2 regions of the Enterovirga sp. GCM10030262 genome follow, and region 1 is predicted to be linked to the other one. Evidence: predicted binding sites of a transcription regulator. Region 1 holds the regulator's gene; the other holds the start of a gene.
The links. The regulator LexA, encoded in region 1, represses DNA repair genes until DNA is damaged. The targets are predictions, from matches to a motif close to TGTTCNNNNTGTGTTCNG.
Positions count from the first base shown of each region.

Region 2: ACFQRC_RS09720 (ATP-dependent helicase) is a predicted target of LexA. The motif match lies at 3,104-3,121, and genes of this name have one in related genera.

Region 1 covers NZ_JBHTDC010000001.1:468,486-475,643, forward strand. Annotated here, with positions in the region: gene ACFQRC_RS02295 (CTP synthase) at 1-1,614, opposite strand, end outside; gene secG (preprotein translocase subunit SecG) at 1,773-2,171, opposite strand; gene tpiA (triose-phosphate isomerase) at 2,300-3,043, opposite strand; gene ACFQRC_RS02310 (peptidyl-prolyl cis-trans isomerase) at 3,207-5,150, shown strand; gene ACFQRC_RS02315 (anthranilate synthase component II) at 5,226-5,810, shown strand; gene lexA (transcriptional repressor LexA) at 5,865-6,512, shown strand; gene ACFQRC_RS02325 (VOC family protein) at 6,538-6,873, shown strand.
Region 2 covers NZ_JBHTDC010000002.1:106,988-114,145, forward strand. Annotated here, with positions in the region: gene ACFQRC_RS09700 (response regulator) at 1-182, opposite strand, end outside; gene ACFQRC_RS09705 (pseudouridine synthase) at 631-1,398, shown strand; gene rsmD (16S rRNA (guanine(966)-N(2))-methyltransferase RsmD) at 1,406-1,951, shown strand; gene bla (class A beta-lactamase) at 1,955-2,965, shown strand; gene ACFQRC_RS09720 (ATP-dependent helicase) at 3,124-5,397, shown strand; gene ACFQRC_RS09725 (DUF4272 domain-containing protein) at 5,441-5,665, opposite strand; gene katG (catalase/peroxidase HPI) at 5,866-7,158, shown strand, end outside.

The DNA of each region.
Region 1 (7,158 bases):
CTTCACCGCCGCTTCGATAAAACTGGCGAACAGCGGATGCGGCTCGAAGGGCTTCGACTTCAGCTCCGGATGGAACTGCACACCCACGAACCAGGGATGGTCCGGCCGCTCCACGATTTCCGGCAGGGCGCCATCGGGGCTCATGCCGGAGAAGATCAGGCCCCCCTCCTCCAGCTTCGGCACGTAATGCGCGTTGACTTCGTAGCGGTGGCGGTGGCGTTCGCTGATCGCCTTGCTGCCGTAGATGGTGGCGACGTGGCTGTTGGGGCTTAGGGTCGCGTCATAGGCGCCGAGGCGCATGGTGCCGCCCAGCTCACCCCCGGCCGCCCTTCGTTGCAGGCCCTCAGGGCCCATCCATTCGGTGATGAGGCCGACGACCGGCTCCTCCGTCTCGCCGAATTCGGTGGTGCTGGCCTTTTCGAGGCCGGCGGTGCGCGCCGCCTCGATGCAGGCCATCTGCATGCCGAGGCAGATGCCGAAGAAGGGGACGTTGCGCTCGCGGGCGAAGCGGACGCTGGCGATCTTGCCCTCGCTGCCGCGCTCGCCGAAGCCGCCCGGGACGAGGATGCCGTGGACCGGCTCCAGCATCGGCGCGACGTCGTCGCCGTTCTCGGAGAAGAGTTCGGCGTCGAGCCAGTTGATGCGGACCTTGACCCGGTTGGCCATGCCGCCGTGGATCAGCGCCTCGGTGAGGCTCTTATAAGCGTCCGGAAGCCCGACATATTTGCCGACCACGCCGATCGTTACCTCGCCCTCGAAATGCTCCTGGCGGTCCATGATGTCCTCCCAGCGGGAGAGATCGGGCGCGGGCGCGTCGTGGATGCCGAAGGCGCGCAGGACCTCGAAATCGAGGCCTTCGCGGTGATACTGCATGGGGACGGAATAAATGCTCTTCGCGTCCAATGCGGGGATGACCGCCTCTTTCCTGACGTTGCAGAATTGGGCGATCTTGGCGCGCTCGGTATCGGGGAGCGGGCGATCGACGCGGCAGAGCAGGACGTCCGGCTGGATGCCGAGGCTGGTCAGGTCGCGGACGCTGTGCTGGGTCGGCTTGGTCTTCAATTCGCCGGCGGCGGCGATGTAGGGGATGAGGGTGGTGTGGATCGAGACGGTGTTCTCGCGCCCCAGATCGTTCCTGAGCTGCCGGATCGCCTCGATGAAGGGGAGCGATTCGATGTCGCCGACGGTGCCGCCGATCTCGCAGATCAGGAAATCGAGATCGCCCAGTTCGGCGCGGGCGAAATCCTTGATCTCGTTGGTGACGTGCGGGATCACCTGGACGGTGGCGCCGAGATAATCGCCGCGCCGCTCCTTGGCGATGATGTCGCGGTAGATGCGGCCGGTGGTGATATTATCGGACTGGCGGGCGGGGACGCCGGTGAAGCGCTCGTAATGGCCGAGGTCGAGGTCGGTCTCGGCGCCGTCGTCGGTGACGTAGACCTCGCCATGCTGATAGGGCGACATCGTCCCCGGATCGACGTTGAGATAAGGGTCGAACTTCCTGATGCGGACCTTGTAGCCGCGCGCCTGGAGAAGGGCCGCCAGAGAGGCTGCCATGAGACCTTTGCCGAGCGAGGAGACCACGCCGCCGGTGATGAAAATGAACCGCGCCATGGGAGGAAAGGCTTAAGCGGTGGCGCGGGAAAAGGGCAAGCCGCAGAATCGGATTGAGGCGAAATAAATGCGCCCGCGATCCCGGCGAAGGCTGGAATTCTCGGAAACGCCGAGACTTCCCGTCTCGGAGCCCCAGCTGGAGCTGGGGCGACGCGCGCTTATTCCGCGAGCGGGACTTCCGGTTCGGCCGTGTTGGCGGCGGGAGCGGCCGTGTCCCCCGCCTGGGCGGCGACGCCGGCGAGCGGGTCGCCGGTGGCGAGCGGGACCTGGCCGGCGGGCGCCGGGGCGACGGGGGCACCCTGACGGGCGAGGCTGGCATCGATGCCGGCGGAGGTCTGGACGGTGGCGAGGCCGGCGAGCACGATCGAGAGCAGGACGAACAAAGCCGCGAGGACGGCGGTGGCGCGGGTCAGGAAATCGGCCGCGCCGCGTGCCGACATCAGGCCCGACGAATTGCCGCCGACGCCGAGGCCACCGCCTTCCGAGCGCTGCATCAGGATGACGGTGACGAGCGACGCGGCGACGAGCGTCTGGATGATGAGGAAGAAAGTGAACATGCGGGCGTTTCCAGGCTTTCGTCATGCCAGCGGAGGCTGGCATCCCAGTGCTAACTCTCGCTGGGACCCCAGCCTTCGCTGGGGTGACGGTGAATCAAGCCGCGACTTAGTCGAAGCGGGCGCCGGGTTCAATGCCGCGCGGCCGCCTCGACGATGGGGACGAACTGCGCGGCGGTGAGGCTGGCGCCGCCGACGAGGGCGCCGTCGACGTCGGGCACCGCGAACAGCTCGGCGGCATTGTCGGCCTTGACCGAGCCGCCATAGAGGATGCGGATGCGGCCGCCGCGCTCGCCCAGGCGCTCGCGCAACGCTCCGCGGATGGCGGCGTGCATCTCGGCGACGTCCGCCGGAGTGGCGACCTTGCCGGTGCCGATCGCCCAGATCGGTTCGTAGGCGACGACCATCTCGCCTTCATGGCCGTCGTCGGGGAGCGAGCCCTTAACCTGGCCGGTCACCACGTCGACATGCCGGCCCGCCTCGCGCTCGGCCTCGCTTTCGCCGACGCAGACGATCGTCTGAAGACCGCGGGCCAGCGCCGCCTCCGCCTTGGCGCGGACCTGGGCGTCGGTCTCGCCGGCTTCGGCGCGGCGCTCGCTATGGCCGACGATGACGAGCTGGGCGTGGACCTCCTTCAGCATCGCGGCGGAGACCGCGCCGGTATGGGCGCCACTCTCGGCCGGGTGGACATCCTGCGCACCGATGGCGAGGCCGTTCGAGCGGGCGACGGCGGGCGCGATCAGGGTGAAAGGCGGGCAGAGCGCGACGTCGACACCGGCCGCCGCCTTGGCCGCGGCGGCGATCTCGGCGATCTCGGCGAGCTGGTGGAGGTTTCCGTTCATCTTCCAATTGCCGACGACGAGCTTGCGACGCACTTTTGCAGTCCTTTCGATCCGATTCTGCCTCGTGAAGCCACGGCAGGGCCAACCGGCCTAGCAACAGCGCGGCCCCGCGCCAAGCTTGCCGCCGCTCCCCTCGCCTCTTATGGAGCGGGAAAGCGGCCTTCGGGGCCATCCTTCCTCTTGTCGCGGATCATCCATGCTGAAAATCTTTCGTAGCGGCGCTTCCTCCAAGTTCCTGCTCGTCTTCCTCGGCCTCGCTTTGTTCGCGATGGTGGTGACCGGGTTCGGCACCGGCGGCATGGGACTGGGTGATCTGGGCGGGATGGGCGACGAGACGCTGGCCGAGGTCGAAGGCGAGACGATCGGATCGGCGCAGGTCCGCGACCAGGTCGACCGCCAGCTCGCCAACGCCAGGCAGCAACAGCCCGATCTCGACATGGCCGCGTTCCTGAGGAGCGGCGCGCTGGGCGAGATCGTCACCCAGCTCGTCTCCAACACCGCCCTCACCGTCTTCGGCCGGGAGCAGGGGCTGACCGCGTCGAAGCGGATGGTCGACGGCGAGATCGCCAGCATCCCCGCCTTCCAGAATCTCGCCGGCCAGTTCGACGATGGCGCCTTCCGCGCCGCGCTCTCCAGGGAGAATCTCAGCGAGAAGCAGCTGCGCGACGAGATTGCCGGCACGCTCATTTCGCGCCAGCTGCTGCTGCCCGTCGCCGGATCGCCCAAGGTGCCAGAGGCGATGGCGCTGCAATATGCCTCCTTGCTGCTCGAGCGGCGCAGCGGCAGCGTCGGCATCGTCCCCGCCGCCGCGATGGGCGCCGGCACCGAACCCACCGACGCCGAAGTCGCCGCTTTCTACAAGGAGAATGAGGGCCGCTACACCATCCCCGAGCGGCGGGTGCTGCGCTACGCCGAATTCGGCGCCGACAAGGTCGCGGCCGCCGCGGCCCCGACCGACGCCGAGATCGCGGCCTTCTACCAGGCCAATGCCGCCAGATATGGCGCGCGCGAGACACGCTCGCTGAGCCAGGTGGTCCTGCCGGACCAGGCGGCGGCGCGGGCGCTGGCGGCGAAGGTCGCGGCCGGGACGAGCTTCGCCGCGGCCGCCAGCGAGGCCGGTTTCAGTGCCGCCGACACCGCGGTCGGGGAGCGCAGCCAGGCGCAATTCGCGCAGCTGACGTCGGAGGCTGTGGCCAATGCGGCCTTCGCCGCCGCCGAGGGCGCGGTGACGGCGCCGACCCAGTCGCCGCTCGGCTGGCACGTGGTGCGCGTCGACGACATCGCCACCATCGCCGCGACGCCGCTCTCCGCCGTCCGCGACGAAATCGCGGCGCAGATCGGCGCCCGCAAAAGCGAGGAAGCGCTGGGCGCGCTCGTCACCCGCATCGAGGATGCGCTGGCGGAAGGCGCGACCATGCAGGAAGTCGCCCAGGCCGAGGGCCTGACCATCCGCGAGACGCCGCCGATCACGGGCTCCGGCATCCAGTTCGACGATCCCAATTTCAAGGCCCCCGAACTGCAGCCGGTGCTGGAGACCGCGTTCGACATGGCGCCCGACGAGGATCCGCTGGTCGAGACTTTGGTGCCGAACCAGCGCTTCGCCATCCTCGCCATCGCCCGCATCGTGCCGGCCGCCGCGCCGCCGCTCGCCGAGGTTGGGGACCGGGTGAAAGCCGACCTCGTCCAGCGCCGCGCGCTCGACCGGGCCAAGGCGGTGGCGACCTCGATCGTGGCCAAGATCAACGCCGGCACCAGCGCCGCCCAGGCCTTCGCCGAAGCGGAACGCCCCCTCCCCGCGATCGAGACGGTGACCGCGCGTCGGCTCGACGTGGCGCGCCCGGATCAGCCCATTCCGCCGCCGCTGGCGATGATGTTCAGCCTGCCCAAGGGCAAGGCCCGCATCCTCCAGGCGCCGAACGGCCAAGGCTGGTTCGTCGTCCACCTGCAGGAGACGGTGCCCGGCAACGCCGCCGAATCCCCCGGGCTCATCGAGGCGACGCGCACCCAGTTCGAAGGCATACTCGGCGAGGAATATGCGAACCAGTTCGGCCGCGCCGTCGAGGGGGGCATGGACGTGGAGCGCAACCAGGACGCGATTAACGCGCTGCGCGGGCAATTGCTGGGGCCGGGCTTGCAATAAGGACGTCACCTGATCGGGGCGGCGATGCGGGACGCGCGGTTCAGTCTGCCGCGCGCCGCTGCTAAGTCCCGCATTATGATCCTCGTCGTCGACAATTATGACAGCTTCACATGGAACATCGTCCACTATCTCCGCGAGCTCGGAGCGGCGGTCGAGGTGGCGCGAAACGACGAATTGAGCGCGGCGGACGCGCTGGCGAGCGAGGCTGAGGCATTCCTGATCTCGCCGGGGCCGGGGACTCCCGAAGAAGCGGGAATCTCGCTCGAGCTGGTCGCCGCTTGCGCCCGCGCGCGGCGGCCGCTGCTGGGCGTCTGCCTGGGTCATCAGGCGATCGCACGCCACTTCGGCGGCCATGTCGTGCGGGCAGAGCGGCCGATGCACGGCAAGACCTGTTCGGTCGAGCATGACGGGAGCGGTATCTTCGCGGATCTCCCCTCCCCCTTTACCGCCACCCGCTACCATTCGCTGACGGTGGCGACCCAGGGATTGCCGGAATGCCTCGCGGTGAACGCCACCGCCGGGGACGCGACCGTGCAAGGGCTGCGTCATCGCGACCTGCCGATCCATGGCGTGCAGTTCCATCCCGAAAGCGTGGCCAGCGAATGGGGACACAGGCTCTTTGAAAACTTCCTGCGATTGGCGCCACGGGAGGTCTATTGACACGCCTCGCGCTGTTCCTTACACGTTCCGCATACGTTCCCGAGGGGCCCGAACATGCTGACGCGCAAGCAACATGAGCTTCTTTGCTTCATCCACGACCGTCTCGGCGAGACCGGGGTGTCCCCATCCTTCGAGGAGATGAAGGATGCGCTGGACCTGAAATCCAAGTCCGGCGTGCACCGGCTGATCTCGGCGCTGGAGGAACGCGGCTTCATCCGCCGGCTGCCCAACCGGGCGCGGGCGCTGGAAGTGCTCAGGATGCCGGACAAGGGCGGCAACGTCGTTCCCTTGAAGGCTCCCGCTTTGCCCGCCGCGGCCAACGACATCGTCGAGCTCCCGCTGCACGGACGGATCGCCGCCGGCACGCCGATCGAGGCGCTGCAGGGCAATGAGAGCCTGGCCGTTCCGGCCGCGCTGCTCGGACCGGGCGAGCATTATGCGCTGGAGGTCTCCGGCGATTCGATGGTCGAGGAGGGCATTCTCGACGGCGATTACGCCCTCATCCGCAAGACCGACACGGCCCGTGACGGCGAGATCGTCGTGGCCCTGATCGACAACGCCGAAGCGACCTTGAAGACCTTTCGCCGCGAAGGCCAGATGATCCGCCTCGATCCGGCCAACCGCCAATATGACCCCCAGCGCTACCGGCCCGAGCAGGTGGTGGTGCAGGGCAGGTTGTCGGGGCTGCTCCGGCGTTATTGAAGTTTCCGCATCGAGGAGTAGCCGGATGGCGCGGTTGAATTATGTGGAGTTGCCGGCGAGCGACGTCGGCGCGGCCAAGGCGTTTTACGAAGCCGCGTTCGGCTGGGCGCTGACGGAGTTCGGCCCGACCTACGCCGCGACGATGACCGGCGATACCGATATCGGCCTTCAGGGCGATGCGGTCGAGGCGAGCAAGGCGCCGCTGGCGGTCATCGAGGTCGAGGATCTGGAGGCGGCGCTGGCGGCGGTCAGCAAAGCCGGCGGCGTCGTGGTTCGTCCAATCTTCGCCTTTCCGGGCGGACGGCGCTTCCATTTCCTCGACCCCAACGGCAACGAACTCGCCGCGGTCAAGGGCGACTGACCGGACAACGCCCGCGCATCCCGCGCTCTTTCAGAGGATCGGCCGATGCAGATAACGGCCGAATCAGGCCCTGTCCGCCGCGCCGCGCCCCGAGTCCGTAGCGTCCGCCGCCCTTCGTGGACGATCTCCGATTTTGTTGGTAGGTTGCATGCCCGGTTTGTTCGCGGAAAGGGGATCATCATGGTCGCGGGAATGCCGCCTTCCCACTTCCCCTGAAACCGCCTGGAGCCGGAGGCCGGCGACCGATTTGGAGGATGACCCTTCAAAGCCGGTCCTGAGCAAGAG
Region 2 (7,158 bases), on a different contig from region 1:
AGGTCGAGCGGCTCCATCTCGATCACCGCTTTCGCTTCGGCGAGGCTGTCGACCGTCGCGACGACCTCATAGCCGGCCTCGCTCAGCAGATGCTCGTTGTCGAACGCGACCAGCGGCTCGTCCTCGACGATGATGAGGCGCCGGATTGCCCTTTCGCGTCTCCCGAACAACATATAGTGCATCTTCCTTCCAAAGCCGGTCGATCTGTTCTCGTAACGAGCGGCATGGCCTCGAATGTCCAGCAGCGTTTATCGCTTTGGCGTGTTTAGTTTTCCGGCCGTCTGAGCGCGGCCGCCCCATCCGGAGGAATTCGTGCCCAAGCCCCCCACGCCCCGCGGACCGCGTCGCCCCGGCGCACGGCCGGACGCGCGCAAGGCCGGCGGCGCCCGCAAGCCCGCCCGGCCGGTCGGAAAGCCCGACGGCGAGCACGGGCCGCGAAAGAAGGTCGAAACCTCCGGCGATCAGCGCCGGGCCGAGCGCGCGCCTTCCGCCCGTCCGCCGCGACCGGCCCGGCGGCAAGAGGAAGCACCGGACGGACAACGCCGCGCGTCGCCGCGGCGGCAGGAGCGGGCATCGCGTCCGCAACGCCCGCCCGGGCAGCCCGCCGCCCGTCCCGCGCCCCCGCGCCGAATGGCGGAACCGGTCGAACGCGACCAGCCCGAGCGCGCCTACGCCCCGGTCGAGCCGCAGCGCATCGCCAAATTGCTCGCCCGCGCCGGCATCGCCTCGCGCCGCGAGATCGAGCGGATGATCGAGCAGCGCCGGATCGCCATCGACGGCGTGGCCGTCGAGACGCCGGCGACGATCCTCACCTCGCTGAAGGGTCTCACCGTCGACGGCAGGCCGGTCAGGGCGCCCTCCGGAGCCCGGCTCTTCCTGTTCCACAAGCCGGCGGGCGTGCTCACCGCCGCGACCGACCCCGCCGGCCGGCCGACCATCTACGACCGCTTGCCCAAAGGTTTGCCAAGGCTGATGCCGGTGGGGCGACTCGACCTCAACACCGAGGGGCTGCTGCTGCTCACCAACGACGGCGAATTCAAGCGCCAGCTCGAACTCCCCTCCTCGGGCGTCGAGCGCAGCTACCGCGCCCGCGTGTTCGGCGAGATCAGCCAGGAGCAATTGGAGGAGCTGATCCACGGCGTCGAGATCGACGGCATGCGCTACGGCCCGATCGACGCCAATCTGGAGCGCCGCACCGGCCGCAACGGCTGGGTCGAGATGAAGCTGACGGAGGGCAAGAACCGCGAGGTCCGCCGCGTGCTGGAGCATCTGGGCTTGCAGGTTTCCCGCCTGATCCGCACCGCCTACGGCCCGTTCGTGCTGGGTGACATGGCGGTGGGGGCGGTCATCGAGATCCACCCGTCCGATCTCGCCGCCTACCGCAAGACGCTGAAGTGACACGCTGATGAGAATCATCGCGGGGGATTGGCGCGGGCGGCCTCTGGTCGCGCCCGAGGGCCGGGGAACGCGGCCGACCAGCGACCGGGCGCGTGAGGGCCTCTTCTCGATGCTCGCCAGCCGGGCCGGCAGCTTCGAGGGCCTGCGCGTCGCCGACCTGTTCGCCGGCTCCGGAGCGCTGGGGCTGGAAGCCCTGTCGCGCGGCGCCTCTTACTGCCTGTTCGTCGACAGCGACCGTGACGCGCTCGCCGCCATCCGGCGCAACGCCGACACGCTGGGCGCCGGCAGCCGCGCCGATGTCCGCGCCCAGTCGGTGGAGCATTCGCCGCCCCCGCCCGCGCCGTGCGACATGCTCTTCCTCGATCCGCCTTATGCCGCCGACCTCGCCGAAATGGCGCTGGCCCGAATCTGCAATCCGGCCTGGGTCGCGCCCGGCGGATGGCTCAGCCTGGAGACGGACGGCGGACGCCCGCCTCCGCCCGTCGGCTTCGCGGTTGCGGCGGAGCGCCGTTTCGGCAAGGCCCACATCCTCCTATTTCGCCGCGAGAGTTGAACCATGTTCGGACGCGTCCTGACCTTCATGCTGCCGGTGGCGCTGGCGGCCTGCTCCCCGGAATCGCCGCCTTCGCCACCGCCCGCCGATACCGTCGCGTCCGGGCTGGAAGCCTTGGCGGCGAAGGCCGAGCCCGGCACATTGGGCGTCGCCATCCTAGATCTTTCGACCAGCCGGATGCGCGGGATCAACGCCGACCAGCCGATGCCAATGCAGAGCGTCTTCAAGCTGCCGCTCGCCATCGCGGTGATGGACGCCGCCGATAAAGGACGGCTGTCGCTGGGCCACGAAGTGACGCTCACCAGGGACCAGCTTTCCGTCGCCCATAGCCCGATCGCCGAGGCGTTTCCGGGACGCACCGACTATACGATCGAGGAACTGATCCGCGCCGCCGTCGCCCAGAGCGACAACAGCGCCGCCGACATCCTCCTCAAGCGCATCGGCGGCCCGGAAGCGCTCACCCGCTTCTTCCAGGAGCGCGGGATCGAGAGCTTCCGCGTCGACCGCTACGAATATGAGCTCCAGCCGCAATCGGTCGGCCTTCCCGAATTCACCGGCCAATGGATCGGCTCCGATGCCATCACCGAGGCCAAGGAGCAGCTTCCGCTCGACCGGCAGCGGGCGGCCTTGCGCATCTATCTAGCCGATCCGCGCGACCGGGTGAGCCCGGCCGACATGGTCAATATCCTCGTCATGCTGGCCAACGGACAGCTCCTCTCGCCTGAGTCCACGACCAAGCTGATGGACATATTGGAGAGCACCAGCACCGGCACCGACCGCCTCAAGGCCGGCGTGCCCGAGGGCGCCACCGTCTATCACAAGACCGGCACCGGCGCCTCCGTCGACGGCGTCGCGAGCGCGGTCAACGATGTCGGCATAATCGAACTCCCGGACGGCCGCCGCCTCGCCGTCGCCGCCTTCCTCGCCGGCTCCGACCTCTCCTCGGAGGATCGAGCCGCCATCATCGCGGAGGTCGCGCGGATCGCGAGCTCGAAGGTTGCGGGAGAAGAATAAGGCTCCCTAAACTCGTTCGCCCCGAGCGTAGTCGAGGGGCGCAGCTCGGCCTCTGTGCCAGCGCCCCTCGACTTCGCTCGGGACGAACGGAGAAAACGGAGGGATAACGCCCGTGTTCAAGGTTGCCGGACGCGCCCCCGTTCCCTAACTGTTCACCGGTGAGTCATTCCGCCCCCACCACCGCCGAACTGCCCTATATCAAGGGCCTGAACGATCCCCAGCGCGAGGCCGTGCTGACGACCGAAGGCCCGGTGCTCGTCCTCGCCGGCGCGGGCACCGGCAAGACGGCGGCGCTCACAGCCCGCCTCGCCCACCTCATCGCCACCCGCCGCGCCTGGCCGTCGGAGATCCTCGCCGTCACCTTCACCAACAAGGCCGCCCGCGAGATGAAGGAGCGGGTCGGCCGCATCATCGGCGACGCGGTCGAAGGAATGCCGTGGCTCGGCACCTTCCACGCCATCGGCGCCAAGATGCTGCGCCGCCACGCCGAGCTGGTCGGCTTGCAGAGCAACTTCACCATCCTCGACACCGACGACCAGCTTCGTCTGCTGAAGCAGCTCATTTCCGCCGCCGACATAGACGAGAAACGCTGGCCGGCGCGGCAGCTCGGCGGCCTCATCGACCGCTGGAAGAATCGCGGATGGACGCCCGCCCAAGTCGACGCGGGCGAGAGCGAAGCTTATGCCGACGGCAAGGGCGCGGCGCTCTACGCCGCCTATCAGGAGCGCCTGAAAGCCCTCAACGCCTGCGATTTCGGCGACCTGCTGCTCCACATGCTGGTGATCCTGCGCACCTATCGCGACGTGCTGGAGCACTACCAGAGACGCTTCAAATATATCTTGGTCGACGAATATCAGGACACCAACCAGTCCCAATATCTCTGGCTCCGCCTCCTCGCCCAAAGCCACAAGAACATCTGCTGCGTCGGCGACGACGATCAGTCCATTTACTCGTGGCGCGGAGCCGAGGTCGCCAACATCCTGCGGTTCGAGCAGGATTTTCCGGGCGCCAAGATCGTCCGTCTGGAGCAGAATTACCGGTCGACGCCCCACATCTTGGGCGCCGCCTCCGGCCTCATCGCCCATAATGGCGGCCGCCTCGGCAAGACGCTCTGGACCGAGCATGACGCGGGAGAGAAGGTCCAAGTGATCGGCGTCTGGGACGGCCCCGAAGAAGCGCGCCGCGTCGGCGAGGAGATCGAGGGCATCCAGCGCAAGGGTGGCCATCTCGACGATAGCGCGATCCTCGTCCGCGCCCAGTTCCAGACCCGCGAGCTGGAGGACCGCTTCATCGCGATCGGTCTTCCCTATCGCATCGTCGGCGGCTTTCGCTTCTACGAGCGCGCCGAGATCCGCGACGCCCTCGCTTATCTCCGCGTCATCGCCCAGCCGGCCGACGACCTCGCCTTTGAACGGATCGTCAACACGCCCAAGCGCGGCCTCGGCGACAAGGCGGTCGCGAAAATTCATTTATTCGCCCGGGCGTCCGGGACACCCCTCTTGTCCGCCGCCGCGCAGATGCTCGACACCGACGAGCTCACCCCGCAGGCGCGCCGCTCGCTTGGCAATCTGGTCGGCGACTTCGCCCGCTGGCGCGCCCGCCTCGACGAATTGCCGCATCCGGAGCTGGCCCGCTTGGTTCTGGACGAATCCGGCTACACCGCGATGCTTCAGGCCGACCGCAGCGCGGAAAGCGCCGGCCGCCTCGAAAACCTGACCGAGCTCACCCGCGCGATGGAGGAATATGAGACCCTCGGCGCCTTCCTCGAGCATGTCAGCCTCGTCATGGAGAATGACGCCGCCCGCGACGAGGAGAGAGTCACGATCATGACCATCCACGCCGCCAAGGGCCTGGAATTCGGCACAATCTTCCTGGTCGGCTGGGAGGAAGGCGTCTTCCCTTCGCAGCGCTCGCTCGATGAAGGCGGCAATGCCAGCCTGGAGGAGGAACGCCGCCTGGCCTATGTCGCGATCACGCGGGCGCGGCACAAATGCTTCATCATCCACGCCGCCAACCGCCGCATCTACGGCCAGTGGACAAGCTCCATCCCGAGCCGCTTCGTCGGCGAATTGCCGGCGGAGCATGTCGAGCACGAAACCACCATGACCGGCGGCGAAAGCCTCTGGCGCGCCAATTGGTCCGAACGCGCCGACCCCTTCGCCGACGTCCAGCGCGGCACCGGCCGAGGCCCCGGCTGGCAGCGCGCGGTGGGAGGCGGCTTCGAACGCACCCCGCCCCGCGTGCTGGAGGCCCGAGCCAGCGCCGTCAGCCTTGGCAACCCGGGCCGCGCCGACATCGCGCTGGGCCAACGCGTCTTCCACTCGAAATTCGGCTACGGCACCGTGGCGGAGATCGAAGGCAACAAGCTGGAGATCGACTTCGAGCAGGCGGGGCGCAAGCGGGTGCTGGATAGTTTTGTGAGCTTGGGGTGAGCCCCGTCCCAGGTTCTGGTTCGCAGCGCTCTTCTGACATTGATCAAGCGTCGGTATTCACCTCATCCCAAGGCGATGCTTGGTAGCCCGACACCCAATTGATGGCATGATGTCGCTCTTGGATGATCTCCATATTCACCCTTTTGCGGGGCTGACGATCATTGATTCTGGCGTCTCGAGCTTCCCAGTGAAGATCTAGTATGCGCTCCGCTATGTCGGTTAGCTCCTCACGGCTGCTGACGGGGCGTGGCCGGACGGTCGCGCGGATGGCGCCGGGCGCTCGTGAATCTTCTCCGGACGAGAGGCGCTCTCACCCCTCTGGTCGCGCGGGTAATCGATTTTGCGGCTCTTGCTGACGAAATTTAGTCGTTTCCTTCGCCGCGAGACCGGGCCTAACCTCCGCCCATAAAATAAGGAGAGGCCCGAGACATGGACGCAAAGACTGGCGGCGACCCGCTCAATTGCCCGATGAAGGAACCGGCCGCGCTTCGGTCCCTCCTGGGCCGCACCAATCGCGACTGGTGGCCGAACCAGCTGTCGCTGGACATTCTCCACCAGCAGGGCGTCGGCTCGCCCGATCCGATGGGCGCGGACTTCGACTATGCCGAGGAATTCCGGTCGCTCGATTATGACGCGGTCAAGCGCGACCTCACCGCTTTGATGACCGACAGCCAGCCCTGGTGGCCGGCCGATTACGGCCATTACGGCCCCTTCTTCATCCGCATGGCCTGGCACTCGGCCGGCACCTACCGCACCGGCGACGGCCGCGGCGGCTCGTCGTCGGGCGGGCAAAGGTTCGCGCCCTTGAACAGCTGGCCGGACAACGGCAACCTCGACAAGGCGCGCCGCTTGCTGTGGCCGATCAAGCAGAAATACGGCCGTAAATTGAGCTGGGCCGACCTCATGATCCTGGCCGGAAACGTCGCCGTAGAGTCGATGGGCGGCCCGACCTTCGGCTTCGGCGGCGGCCGGGTGGATGTCTGGGAGCCGCAGAAGGACATCTATTGGGGCACCGAGGAATTTTGGGTCGGCCACGAAAAGAACGAGACCCGCATCCAGCCCGAAAAGGAGATGGCGCTCGAGAACCCTCTCGCCGCGATCCAGATGGGGCTCATCTACGTCAATCCGGAAGGCCGGGGCGGCAATACCGATCCGCAACAATCGGCGGACGACATCCGCGAGACCTTCGCCCGCATGGCGATGAACGACGAGGAGACCCTCGCGCTGACGGCGGGCGGCCACACGTTCGGCAAGTGCCACGGCGCGGGCGATGCCTCGCTGGTCGGCGCCGAGCCGGAAGGCGCGGACATCGCCCAGCAGGGCCTCGGCTGGCAGAGCGGTCACGAAAGCGGCGTGGGCGATCACACCATCACCAGCGGCCTCGAAGGCGCGTGGACGCCCACGCCCATCCAGTGGGACATGAGCTATTTCCACATGCTGCTCGATTACGAATATGAGTTGGTGGAGAGCCCGGCCGGCGCCAAGCAGTGGCAACCGGTGAACCAGAAACCGGAAGACATGGCGCCCGGCGCGCACAGCCCGGACCGCCGCGTGCCGACCATGATGACCACCGCCGACATGGCGTTCAAGGTGGACCCGGAATATCGCAAGATCGCGGAGCGGTTCCGCGCCAATCCCGATCAGTTCGCCGACGCCTGGGCGCGGGCCTGGTTCAAGCTCACCCACCGCGACATGGGTCCGAAGGTGCGCTATCTCGGCCCCGAAGTCCCGGCCGAGGATCTGATTTGGCAGGACCCGGTC